4 regions of the Rahnella aceris genome follow, and region 4 is predicted to be linked to each of the others. Evidence: predicted binding sites of a transcription regulator. Region 4 holds the regulator's gene; each other region holds the start of a gene.

Region 1 (3,197 bases), on a different contig from region 4:
GCAAGGCACCGGCAAGTAACCGCCCGGTGGGTAACTCCTCAAGGCATACCAGCCACAGCGCAAAAGCTGAGGAAATGATGGCAATCAGCATAGAAAGCAGGGTAATTAAAGGGTCGTAACCCATTGGCATCGAAGCATTAAAGGCCAGCATGCCGATAAAATGCATCGACCAGATGCCGATACCCATTGCAATGGCGCCACCTGTTAACCAAAGTCGGGAAGCCTTTCCCTCTGTGGTGGCAACCCGGCCTGCCATATCAAGCGCGGTATAAGAGGCAAGCATTGCAACAATGAACGAAAACATCACAAGCACATTGTTGTAATTACTGGAAAACATGTGAGGCTCCACCAACAGAGAGTCGAAAGCGACGGGTTAATTTGTTATCCGGCGATAATGGCATTAAGCCTTATTAAAGGCGAACGAAGTTGCGATAATTTTTTTGGCATAATTAAGATTAATCCGTAAGTGATTTTAATCAAATAAAAAGATTTTTGATAAATTAACCCTGAAGAAAGTCAGGGTTAATAAAGCGAATCTGATACGCGCTTTGAAAGTGTTGTCTATAGTTAACAAATAATTAATTGAAAAAGGACAGAAGACTTTTATGCTAACTGTGCATCATTTGGATAATTCCCGTTCACAGCGAATCTTATGGATGCTCGAAGAATTGGGCGTCCCTTACGAAATCAAATGTTATCAGCGGGATAAAGGAACCATGCTGGCGCCGCCATCGCTGAAAAAAGTCCATCCTCTGGGCAAGTCACCGGTGCTGGAAGACAACGGACTGATCCTTGCGGAATCTGGCGCCATCATTGAATACCTGCAGGAAGTGTACGATGAGGCGGGCACGCTGAAACCCACGGCGTTTGCTGAGCATCAGCAGTATCGTTACTGGATGCACTACGCTGAAGGTTCTCTGATGCCTTTGCTGGTGATGAAGCTGATTTTTAGCCGTCTGGGTAAACCGCCGATGCCGTGGCTCATCCGTCCGATTGCCGGCGCCATAGGACAGGGCGTGCAGAAGAATTATCTGGATAAGCAGATTTATACGCATATGGATTATCTGGAACAGCATCTGAGTACACATCCTTATTTCGCCGGTCAACAGTTCAGCGCGGCAGATATTCAGATGAGTTTCCCGATAGAGGCGATCAATGCCCGCGCCGGACTGGGAAAATATCCTCTGCTGAAGGCCTGGTTATCGAATGTCACAGCGCGTCCGGCATATCAGAAAGTGCTGGAAAACGGCGGTTCGTTTAATATTTTGCGTTAATTTCTTATCCATTTTTTATATTTTCAGGCGTTCATTGCGGGCGGAGTTTTACGTAATAAACGTCTTATAAAAGATAAACCACAATAAATACCCTGTTATTTATTTCCCTTCTTTCCCCTCCTTGTTTGTCTCTTTTTCTGCCACCGGATAAATTTCCACCACAACCGCGTTTTTATTGACCAGACAACGGTAAATTGTTGTCATTCACGGTTGATGTACGGCGGTTAAAGGCAGGATAATCGTTTGCGTAATTTTTTGTCCTGCCACACGCGATGCGAGTTAAACGTTTGCCTTGCCGTTCTGACGCCGTTTTCGGCGATTTCAGGCGACAAATAAGGAAGTGAACGTGCAGAAACGGTTTCATAATGACCACGCCGGCTAATCAGTAAAGACATTCAGAGGATTTTCCATGTCGAGTCAACAACCTCAAGCTGGCCGCGCAGTTGCGCCAAAAGGCCCGCTTGATGCTTTTTTCAAAATCAGTGCGCGTGGCAGTAACGTCCGCCAGGAAGTTATCGCTGGCTTAACCACCTTTCTGGCGATGGTCTATTCGGTGATTGTCGTGCCCTCGATGCTCGGCAAAGCGGGCTTCTCGCCAACCGCAGTGTTTGTCGCGACCTGTCTGGTCGCCGGTTTCGGCTCCCTGCTGATGGGGCTGTGGGCGAATTTGCCGCTGGCGATTGGTTGCGCCATTTCTCTGACTGCTTTTACCGCGTTTAGTCTGGTTCTCGGCCAGCACATCAGCGTACCGGTGGCGCTCGGCGCGGTATTTCTGATGGGTGTGTTGTTCACTATTATCTCGGTGACCGGCATCCGTTCGTGGATTTTGCGCAATCTGCCAACCGGCGTTGCGCACGGTACCGGTATTGGTATCGGCCTGTTCCTGTTACTGATCGCCGCCAATGGCGTCGGTCTGGTGGTGAAAAACCCGCTGGACGGCTTACCGGTGGCACTCGGCGCATTTACCTCATTCCCGGTCGTGATGACGTTGCTTGGTCTGGCGGTGATTTTTGGCCTGGAGAAACTGCGCGTTCCGGGCGGCATCTTGCTGGTGATTATCGCGATTTCCATTATCGGCCTGATCTTCGATCCAACAGTGAAATATCAGGGTTTATTCGCCATGCCTTCTCTGGCGGGGGCTGACGGTAAATCGGTGATTTTCGATCTCGATATTCTGGGTGCACTGAAAGCTGCGGTATTGCCCAGCGTGCTGGCACTGGTGATGACAGCGGTGTTTGATGCCACCGGCACCATCCGCGCTGTCGCCGGACAGGCAAACTTACTGGATGAAAACGGCCAGATCATCAGCGGCGGTAAAGCCCTGACGGCTGACTCCGTGAGCAGTATTTTTGCCTCCCTGGTTGGCGCATCTCCGGCAGCGGTTTATATCGAATCGGCAGCCGGTACGGCGGCGGGCGGCAAAACCGGTCTGACGGCTACCGTCGTCGGTGTGCTGTTCCTGCTGATGCTGTTCCTCTCTCCGCTGTCTTATCTGGTACCGGCTTACGCCACCGCACCCGCGCTGATGTACGTGGGTTTGCTGATGCTCAGCAATGTCACCAAACTGGATTTCAATGATTTCGTGGATGCGATGTCAGGGTTACTGTGCGCAGTATTTATCGTTCTGACCTGTAACATCGTCACCGGTATTATGCTCGGTTTCAGCGCACTGGTGATTGGACGCATCTTCTCCGGCGAATGGCGAAAACTGAACATCGGCACGGTGATTATCGCCGTAGCGTTAGTGGTGTTTTATGCGGGCGGATGGGCGATTTGATCTGTTTGCTCCCTCCCCTGCGAAGGGGAGGGTTGGGGTGGGGTATTAATGACGAATCAGTAGGTTGAAGTGTGCTTTGGCATGAGTTTTGTCATTAAAACCCCCTCCCGTCCTCCCCCTTCGCAGGGGGAGGAGCAAACCCATCT
Region 2 (3,197 bases), 1.3 Mb from region 4:
CGTATTGCCACGCTCGACTTTGCCCGTGGTCTCGCCATTTTTGGCATTCTTCTGCTCAATATCAGCGCCTTCGGTTTACCGAAAGCCGCTTACCTGAATCCGGCATTTGCCGGAACGCCTTCAGCTTCTGATACCTGGACCTGGGCGGTGCTCGACGCGCTGGCGCAAGGCAAATTCCTGATGATGTTCGCCATGCTGTTTGGCGGCGGTCTGTTTTTATTGCTGCCGCGCGGCAAACACTGGATCCAGGCCCGGCTGTCGATTTTATTACTGTGCGGTTTTCTTCATGCCACCCTGATGTGGGACGGTGATATTTTGCTGTCATACGGGCTGATTGGTCTGGTGTGCTGGAGGATGGTGCGGGAAGGGCGCAGCAGTCAGTCGCTGATTTCAACGGGCATCATTTTGTATCTGATCGGTGTGGCCGTGCTGGCGATGCTGGGATTTATTACCTCGCCGAAGCCCGGTAGTTTCTGGCTTCCGGGACCGGCGGAAATTCAGTATGAACAATACTGGCGGCTGAAAGGGGGTTGGGAAGCTATCCGCAACCGGCTCGATTTACTGTCATCCAGTTTGCTGGCGATTGGCGCGCAATACGGCTGGGAACTGGCGGGCGCCATGCTGATTGGCTCCGGCCTGATGCGCAGCGGATGGCTCAAAGGTGCGTTTCGCGTCTCGCATTACCGCAAGGTCGCAGCCGTACTGTTACCGCTTTCATTGCTGATTCAGATCCCGGCGATTTATCTGCAATACCGTACCGGCTGGGACTACCGCTGGAGCGGTTTTCTGTTGCAGGTGCCGCGTGAAATTGGCTCGCTGATGCAGGCGGTGAGCTATCTGGCGCTGTGCTACGGCTTCTGGCCGCTGATTTCCCGCTGGCGCATAACGCACTGGATTTCGCAGACTGGCCGCATGGCACTGACCAATTACCTGTTACAGACGCTCATCTGCATCACCTTCTTCAATGTTTTCGGCTTCTATCAGCACTTTGACCGCCTGCAGCTGGTCGCACTGGTGCCGCTGGTCTGGGTGTGCAATGTGCTGGTGACATTGCTGTGGCTGCGTCATTTCCGCCAGGGGCCGGTGGAGTGGCTCTGGCGTCAACTGACGGCGAAAGCAGCGGGTGAAGAACTAAAAGCTGCCTGAACCTGACGTTGATATATCATCCTAAATGATGGATTTGGGATGAAGGTTGCATATTTGTATGTAAACGTTTTCTTTCCTGTGACGAGATTCACGCAGGCGTTTTCGCAAAATGTTTAGGATAGCGGTCGTGCCTCTCCGATGACCACTACACTAAAAAAGGAAACGCCATGCGCACTTCACCTCGCTTCTCTTTGTCTGGTTTCTTTACCTCCTGGGTCAAAAATTTCCGTATTCCTCCGTACCATTCCCTGACTGATCACGGAGCGACGCATGGTCACAATTCGTGATGTCGCCCGGCTGGCGGGGGTTTCTGTCGCCACCGTGTCACGTGTTCTGAACAATCCGTCTATTGCCAGCAAAGAAGCGCGCGAGCAGGTGTTACAGGCCGTCGCCACGCTGGGATACCGGCCCAATGCCAATGCGCAGGCACTGGCGACGCAAAGCAGCGATACCATCGGCGTGGTGGTGATGGATGTTTCAGACCCGTTCTTTGGCGCGCTGGTGAAAGCCGTTGATACCGTCGCGCAGCAGCATCAGAAATACGTCCTGATAGGCAACAGCTATCATATTGCTGAAAAAGAAAGGTACGCCATTGAAGTTCTGATTCGTCAGCGCTGTAACGCACTCATTGTGCATTCCAAGGCGCTGGGGGATGACGAGCTTTCGCGATTTATGGATCAGGTGTCGGGCATGGTGCTGATTAACCGTGTCATTCCGGGCTACGAGCACCGCTGTGTCTGGCTTAACAACGTCAGTGGCGCGGAAATGGCAACCCGCCTGTTGCTGTCCCAGGGGCACCAGCGCATTGGTTACATCGGTTCAAGTCATGGTATCGAAGACGATTTGCAGCGCTACCAGGGCTATTCGCAGGCAATGACGCAGGCACATCAGAGCGGAGATGCGCCACCTGCTGCATGGCGGGCGCAAAGTTCGCCGGATCTGCAGGGCGGGGAAGCGGCGATGGTGGAACTGCTCGGGCGTAATCTGCACCTCAGCGCGGTGTTCGCCTACAACGATTCGATGGCTGCGGGGGCGATGGCCGTGTTGAAAGAAAACGGAATTAACATTCCCGATGACTTTTCGCTGATCGGTTTTGATGACATTCCGATTGCCCGCTATACCAGCCCGAAAATGACCACTGTGCGTTATCCGATCGTTTCCATGGCGACGCTTGCCACTGAACTGGCTTTAAAAGGTGCGGCAGAACAGTTAGCTGCGGGCATTTCGCATTGCTTCATGCCTACGCTGGTCAGACGCCACTCGGTAGCTCCCTGGCAAAATGTGGCACCCGTCACTTATTGATCAAATAACGCGATGTAACCGTTTTCAATCTGTGAGAACTTTCACAGTTTATTAACATCGGGCGCATTATGATTCATTCGTTTTCAATATGATTCAATTTGGGTCCGGTTTACCGGACTTGTTTCACAGCGAGTCAGGACGTTATAAGTCAAGGATGGCAGGCACCCACAATCGTGACGTGGAGCTGTACTGCTCCCGCAGGGATTTCCGGTGCCAAATTCTGTAACACCCTACATAACCGGAGATACAAATGAATAAGAAGGTCTTCACCCTGGCGACTCTGGCTGCAAGCATGATGTTTGGTTTTGCCGCACATGCTGCTGATACTAAAATCGGTGTCACCATCTACAAATATGACGACAACTTCATGTCCGAAGTTCGTAAAGCCATTGAGAAAGATGCGAAAGCCACTCCAGATGTGCAACTGCTGATGAATGACTCGCAAAACAGCCAGTCTACCCAGAACGACCAGGTTGACGTTATGCTGGCGAAGGGTGTTAAAGCGTTGGCCATTAACCTGGTTGACCCGGCTGCTGCCCCGGTCATCATTGAAAAAGCCCGCGGTGCTGGCATTCCTGTCGTTTTCTATAACAAAGAACCTTCCCGTAAAGATTTAGACAGCTACGACAAAGCCTATTATGTCGGGACTGATTCTAAAGAATCCGGCGTGATCCAGGGTGAGCTGATTGCTAAACACTGGAAAGCTAACCCGGCCTGGGATCTGAACAAAGACGGCGTGATTCAATACG
Region 3 (3,197 bases), on a different contig from region 4:
CGGAAAGCAGGCCGATGGTCTGCATCATCGACGGCGTTTTGATATTGAAGAGGCGGATGAAATCGCCGACAGCCTGCTGTTCTTCCGCATGTTTAAGACGTCCGCCAGCGTGGCTGAAATAACGCAGCGCCGTCAGCGACATGTTTTCTTTCACTGACATGCCCAGAACTAAGCCATCGCGCTTGCGGTCTTCAGAGATATAAACAATGCCGTTTGCCAGCCCGTCCTGCGGTGAGTGTGTCACCACTTCGCGACCATCAAGCGCCACATAACCACTTTTACGCGGTAAGGCTCCGTAGAGAATTTTCATCAGTTCGGTACGGCCTGCGCCCATCAGACCGGAAATCCCCAGAATTTCGCCGCTGTACAGATCAAAGCTGACGTTATCCACGCCCGGCCCGCTGACATCGCGTACCTGCAAACGCAGCGCACCGCGTTCATGATTAATGCGCGGGTATTGCTCTTCGAGGCGACGGCCCACCATCATTTCAATCAGCGTGTCTTCTTCAAGCGAACTGACCGGCCGCTCTGCGATGAACTGCCCGTCACGGAACACCGTCACGTCGTCGCAGATTTCGAAAATTTCTTTCATGCGATGGGAGATATACACCACACCGCAACCGGCGGCTTTCAGTTCCCGGATCACGTTAAATAAAGAAGCGGTTTCGGTATCGGTCAGGGCATCCGTCGGTTCATCCATAATGATGACTTTGGATTCAAAGCTCAGCACTTTGGCAATTTCGACCATCTGCTGGTCGCCGATGGATAAATCGCCTACCAGCCGGTCACTTTTGTAACGCAGATTCAGGCGCGCCAGCAGTTTATCGGCCTCGGCATACATCTTTTTCCAGTTGATGCGGCCAAAACCGTTCACAAACTCACGGCCCAGGAAGATATTTTCAGCAATCGTCAGTTGGGGGATCAGGTTCAATTCCTGATGAATGATACCAATCCCGGCTTCCTGAGAGGCTTTAGGGCCACTGAAAACCGCTTCCTTGCCAAGAAAATGCACTGAGCCGGCATCTTTCTGATAGATGCCGGTCAGCACTTTCATCATGGTGGACTTGCCCGCGCCGTTTTCTCCCACCAGCGCCATTACACGTCCCGGATAAACGCTGAGCGCCGCGCCGGAAAGTGCTTTTACGCCGGGAAAGGCTTTATCAATGCCTGTCAGTTGCAGCAAAGGTTGCATAAAGGCCTCAGAAGGTTACGCCAGCACACAGAATAACGTTCGCATAAGGCGAACATTCCCCGCTGCGGATCACAGCCCGACTTTTTTCGCTTTGTGCTTTGAATGACTCATGACTGACGTAATCCAAAGCAATGGTGTTTCCCTGGTGTTGTTCGAGTTGTGTCAATTGGGCGAGCAACGCTTCATGGAGTTGAGGATTTTTAGTGAGGATTTCCTCGGCGAGGATAGCCCGCTCAACCTGCATCTCATGTGTCACTACCTCTAAGACTTGTAAAAAGGTGGGAACTCCCTGGGTCAGGGCCAGATCGATGCGTTGGCAAGCTGCTGGCACAGGAAGTCCGGCATCGCCAATAACCAGCTGATCGGTGTGACCTAACCGGGCAATAACATGTGAGATTTCGGCATTTAACAGCGGTGACTTCTTCATTGTGAACTCCTACAGCGAAACGTTTCGCTCACCGATGAGTTTATAAAGATCCCCGGCCATCGCAACGGAGTTATGATGGAATTGTGATCAGCGTCGAAACGTTTCGCTGAATAATTAAGAAACCGCAGGGAAATTTGAGTTAGTCGTTTCAGAAAGGAGAACGCGAAAATAAAACAGGGCACCCGAAGGTGCCCTGCGAGCAGTAGAAATGAGGATCAGATTTCTACCTGCGTACCGAGTTCGATTACGCGGTTCGGCGGAATTTCAAACTGATCTGGCGCGCGTAAGGCGTTGCGGCTGAGCGCCATAAAGAGTTTGCCACGGAAGTAGAGATACCAGGGGCGCTTGGTCAGGATCAGTGATTCGTGCGACATAAAGAATGACGTTTCCATCATCCGGCACGGCAATCCTTCCAGACCGCAACGGTGGAACACTTCCTCCACGTTCGGCGTTTCTTTAAATCCGTAGCTGGCGACCACACGCCAGAACGTCGGCGAAAGCTGTTCGATGGTGACGCGCCGGACGTTATGTACATAAGGCGCATCTTCGGTGCGTAACGTCAGCAGTACCACACGCTCATGCAACACTTTGTTGTGTTTGAGATTGTGCAGCAACGCAAACGGAATGACGTTGATGGCGCGCGACATATACACAGCCGTACCCGGAACACGCACCGGCGGGGATTTCTCCAGAGAGGCGATCATCGCTTCCAGGGAATTCCCATGCTCGTTCATGCGGCGCATAAGGCGGAAGCGCTCGCTTTTCCAGGTCGTCATAACGATAAACATGCCCAAACCCAGCGTCAGCGGCAACCAACCGCCGGAGAACAGTTTAGTAGCGTTCGCCGCGAACAGCGGGATATCCATAAACAGCAGACCGATCAGCAAAAGCCCGACCAGGAAAGGTTTCCAGTGCCAGTTTTTGAGTGCCACCGTACAGGAAAGAATACTGGTCAGCACCATCGTACCGGTCACTGCGATACCGTATGCCGCTGCCAGATTGCTCGAATGCTCGAAGCTGGCGATAACGATAACCACCGCAAAGTACAGCAACCAGTTAATGGCCGGGATGTAAATCTGGCCTGCTTCCATTTCTGAAGTGTGGATGATGCGCATTGGCGGTAGATAGCCTAAACGCACAGCCTGACGCGTCAGGGAAAACACGCCGGAAATCACCGCCTGAGAGGCAATAATGGTCGCGAGTGTTGCCAGAACCAGTAACGGGATCAATGCCCAGTCAGGCGCCAGCAGAAAGAACGGGTTTTTAATCGACTCCGGGTCTTTCAGCAGCAATGCGCCCTGACCGAAGTAGTTCAGCACCAGAGAAGGCAGCACCACGGTGAACCAGGCCAGACGGATCGGGAATTTCCCGAAGTGGCCCATATCCGCATACAGCGCTTCCACACCGGTAATCGACAGAACGACCGCGCCAAGTGCCAGGAAGGAAAACGACTTATGCTCGATAAAGAAGTTAACCGCCCACATCGGGTTCATGGCGCGAAGTACTTCAGGGTTCTGCATGATGCTGTTCACGCCGAGAACAGCCAGCGTCAGGAACCACAACAACATCACCGGCGCA
Region 4 (3,197 bases):
CTAAAATCGCGCCAGTGACAGAACAAAAAATTCAGGACAAGAATTCGAAGAAGAAAGTTAAAAGTACCGAACTGGCTAAACGAAAGACCACGACGGAGAAAAGTGTCAAAACGACCCGGGCCGAAAGTAAAAAAGAAAAGACACTGAAGACCACGCGGGCCGAAAGCAAAACAGTGAAACACGCCAAAACCCGTTCACTCGCGAAAAACAGCACGGAAAGGGTCAGTAAAAAAGAAGCGTATGGCCGGCACCGTAAAGGTAAAAAGCCCGAAGAAGACAGCAAACCGATTACGCTAAGTGCAACGCATAAAAAACGCTATCAGCATGCCCAGCAAACGGCGATGACCAAACTGATGCATCAGGTAGGAAAACCGTATCGCTGGGGCGGAACCTCGCCGAATACCGGTTTTGATTGCAGCGGCTTAGTCTATTACGCCTACAAAGATTTGATCCGTATTAAAATGCCACGCACAGCGAATGAAATGTATCACCTGCGCGATGCGGCTCCGGTTAAACGCGGCGAACTTGAAAGCGGTGATCTGGTGTTCTTCAGAATCAATAACCGCGGCGCAGCAGACCATGTTGGTGTTTACGTGGGGAACGGCAAGTTTATTCAGTCTCCAAGAACGGGCGAAGACATTAAAATCACCTCTCTCGGCGACGATTACTGGCAAGATCATTATGTGGGTGCACGCCGGGTAATGACGCCGAAAACGATCCGATAATAAACAATTCGTTAAGTCTGAAGTTTCGCTAATCAGCCATTGAATAGCATTTAACGAAGAGTTTCTGCAGGGAAGAGTATCGGCGGTAACGGCCACTGCGTAAAATTGAAAAGGGCGATTCCTGTAACAGGAATCGCCCTTTTTTATGGCGGATCACTTACTGAATCAGTTCATCACCGCAGTGAAACTGAAAGCGATAATCATAAGCAAAGCGCATACCGTGGTGATCAACGATAATTTCAGGTTGCTGTCCATCAAACCCCCCTTTCGGATCAAATTGTGGCATTTTTTAAGCCACACTAATTGTGTGCCAACGCATTTTCGCATAATTAACATTTAAAATCTTGTGCTGAATGACAATGTATCCCTGAGAATTTTACTTCCACTTTCCTGCATTATAAGAGAAAATTGTCGGTTAACACGCCTGTGTGCCGGTTGATTTCACCCGAGAGCATTTCACGCCTCATTCTGAAGAATCCACCCAACGATTTCACTGCCCTTTTAGAAGCCAGCAGTGAGATCCACGCAAGCAAACGATTAACATAATGCTAACGTGCTGAAACACGTGAGTTCAGGAGTCATTGTTTACATGGCAACGATTAAAGATGTCGCAAAGCGCGCTGGCGTTTCCACTACAACCGTGTCGCACGTCATCAATAAAACACGTTTCGTCGCCGAAGAAACCAAAGAAGCGGTTCTCCTTGCAATCAAAGAGTTACATTACTCGCCGAGTGCTGTAGCCCGCAGTCTGAAGGTCAATAACACCAAAACGATCGGTCTGCTTGCCACCTCCAGCGAAGCGCCCTATTTTGCCGAAGTGATTGAAGCCGTAGAAAACAGCTGCTTCTCCAAAGGCTATACGCTGATTTTGTGTAACTCGCATAATAATCTGGAAAAACAACAAGCCTACCTGCAAATGCTGGCGCAAAAACGCGTCGATGGCTTGCTGGTGATGTGCGCGGAATATCCTGATGAGTTGCTCAATATGCTCGAGGAGCACCGTTCGATCCCAATGGTGGTCATGGACTGGGGCGAAGCGCGTAAGAACTTCACCGACAGCATTATTGATAATGCTTTCGAAGGGGGTTACATGGCCGGGCGTTATCTGATTGAACGCGGTCATCGTGATATTGGGGTGATCCCGGGCCAACTGGCACGTAATACCGGCGGTGGCCGCTTCCAGGGTTTTGTGAAAGCACTGACTGAAGCCAATATTCCGCTGCGTGACGAATGGGTGGTTCAGGGCGATTTCGAGCCGGAATCGGGCTATCAGGCGATGCATAAAATTCTGATGCAGAAGCACCGCCCGACTGCCGTATTCTGTGGTGGCGATGTGATGGCAATGGGCGCAATCTGTGCCGCAGACGAACTGGGCCTGCGCGTTCCTCAGGATATTTCCGTGATCGGTTACGACAATGTGCGTAACGCCCGTTACTTCTCCCCCGCGCTGACAACCGTGCATCAGCCGAAAGAACGTCTGGGTGAAATGGCCTTTACCATGTTGCTGGACAGAATTGTCAGTAAGCGTGAAGAGTCTCAGACCATTGAGGTGCATCCGAAACTGGTCGAACGCCGTTCCGTAGCCGATGGTCCGTACCGCGATTACCGCCGTTAACAGATATCGAACGCCTGCAGATGCAGGCGTTTTTTTCTAATCACGCAGCCATTCCTGATTCATGGTTTCTGTATCGCCCATATATTCCAGCAACCAGGCCAGCGAGGGTGACGGATTGCTTTGATCCCACGTCAGGCAACACGGGCTGTCGGGAAACGTATTTTCCAGCGTCAGCACCTGCAACTTTTTCTGTTCTATCCACGGCGTGACGCGATGAACCGGCATCATACCCACGCATAAGCCTTCGGTCAGGCATTCCAGCGCACAGGTCCAGTCTGGCACGACCAGCCGCCGCTGGTTATCAAGCGTCCATGTATCCCGCTTAGGCAATGTCCGGGAGGTGTCTTCCAGACAGAGTGCAGGATAAGGCCGCAACTCATCATCATTCAGCGCGCCGGATAACTGAGCCAGCGGATGTTGCGGGCTGACGACGCAATGCCAGTCCATAAATCCCATGTCACGAAAACTGAAGCCCCCGCCAACCGGTATCGCGCGTGTAGCACCGATCGCCACGTCTGCCCGCCCGTCAACCAGCGCATCCCAGACACCATTAAACACTTCTGAGTGAATAATGAGTTCGGTGTCCGCAAAATGGCGGTAGAAATCGAGCACCAGACGCCGTGTCCGTGCGGGTTTTACAATCCGGTCAACCGCCACACGTAATTCGCCGCGCCAGCCGTTCGCCACCTGCTGACACTGCCGGCGCGTGGCTATCATTTTTTTTGTCAGAATCCGCGCTTCATCGACAAAAACCTTTCCCGCAGGCGTCAGTACCACGTCACGATGGCGACGTTCAAACAACGGCACGGCCAGCCACTGCTCAAGCTGACGGACGGTATAGCTGATAGCAGAAGGTA

Evidence for each region. Region 4 encodes PurR, which represses purine synthesis genes. Its sites were predicted from a motif close to CANGCAAACGTTTGCNTG; they were not measured.
Region 1: GW591_RS15110 (NCS2 family permease) is a predicted target of PurR. The motif match lies at 1,551-1,568, and genes of this name have one in related genera.
Region 2: galS (HTH-type transcriptional regulator GalS) is a predicted target of PurR. The motif match lies at 1,236-1,253, and genes of this name have one in related genera.
Region 3: rbsD (D-ribose pyranase) is a predicted target of PurR. The motif match lies at 1,632-1,649, and genes of this name have one in related genera.

What each region holds. Positions count from the first base shown of each region.
Region 1 is NZ_JAADJV010000002.1:599,319-602,515, reverse strand. Features, by position in the region: gene GW591_RS15120 (putative bifunctional diguanylate cyclase/phosphodiesterase) at 1-337, opposite strand, end outside; gene GW591_RS15115 (glutathione S-transferase family protein) at 606-1,274, shown strand; gene GW591_RS15110 (NCS2 family permease) at 1,684-3,051, shown strand.
Region 2 is NZ_JAADJV010000001.1:584,199-587,395, forward strand. Features, by position in the region: gene yeiB (DUF418 domain-containing protein YeiB) at 1-1,146, shown strand, start outside; gene galS (HTH-type transcriptional regulator GalS) at 1,417-2,448, shown strand; gene mglB (galactose/glucose ABC transporter substrate-binding protein MglB) at 2,699-3,197, shown strand, end outside.
Region 3 is NZ_JAADJV010000004.1:439,124-442,320, reverse strand. Features, by position in the region: gene rbsA (ribose ABC transporter ATP-binding protein RbsA) at 1-1,192, opposite strand, end outside; gene rbsD (D-ribose pyranase) at 1,200-1,619, opposite strand; gene kup (low affinity potassium transporter Kup) at 1,835-3,197, opposite strand, start outside.
Region 4 is NZ_JAADJV010000001.1:1,892,474-1,895,670, forward strand. Features, by position in the region: gene GW591_RS08545 (C40 family peptidase) at 1-725, shown strand, start outside; gene cydH (cytochrome bd-I oxidase subunit CydH) at 891-1,061, opposite strand; gene purR (HTH-type transcriptional repressor PurR) at 1,315-2,340, shown strand; gene punR (DNA-binding transcriptional activator PunR) at 2,377-3,197, opposite strand, start outside.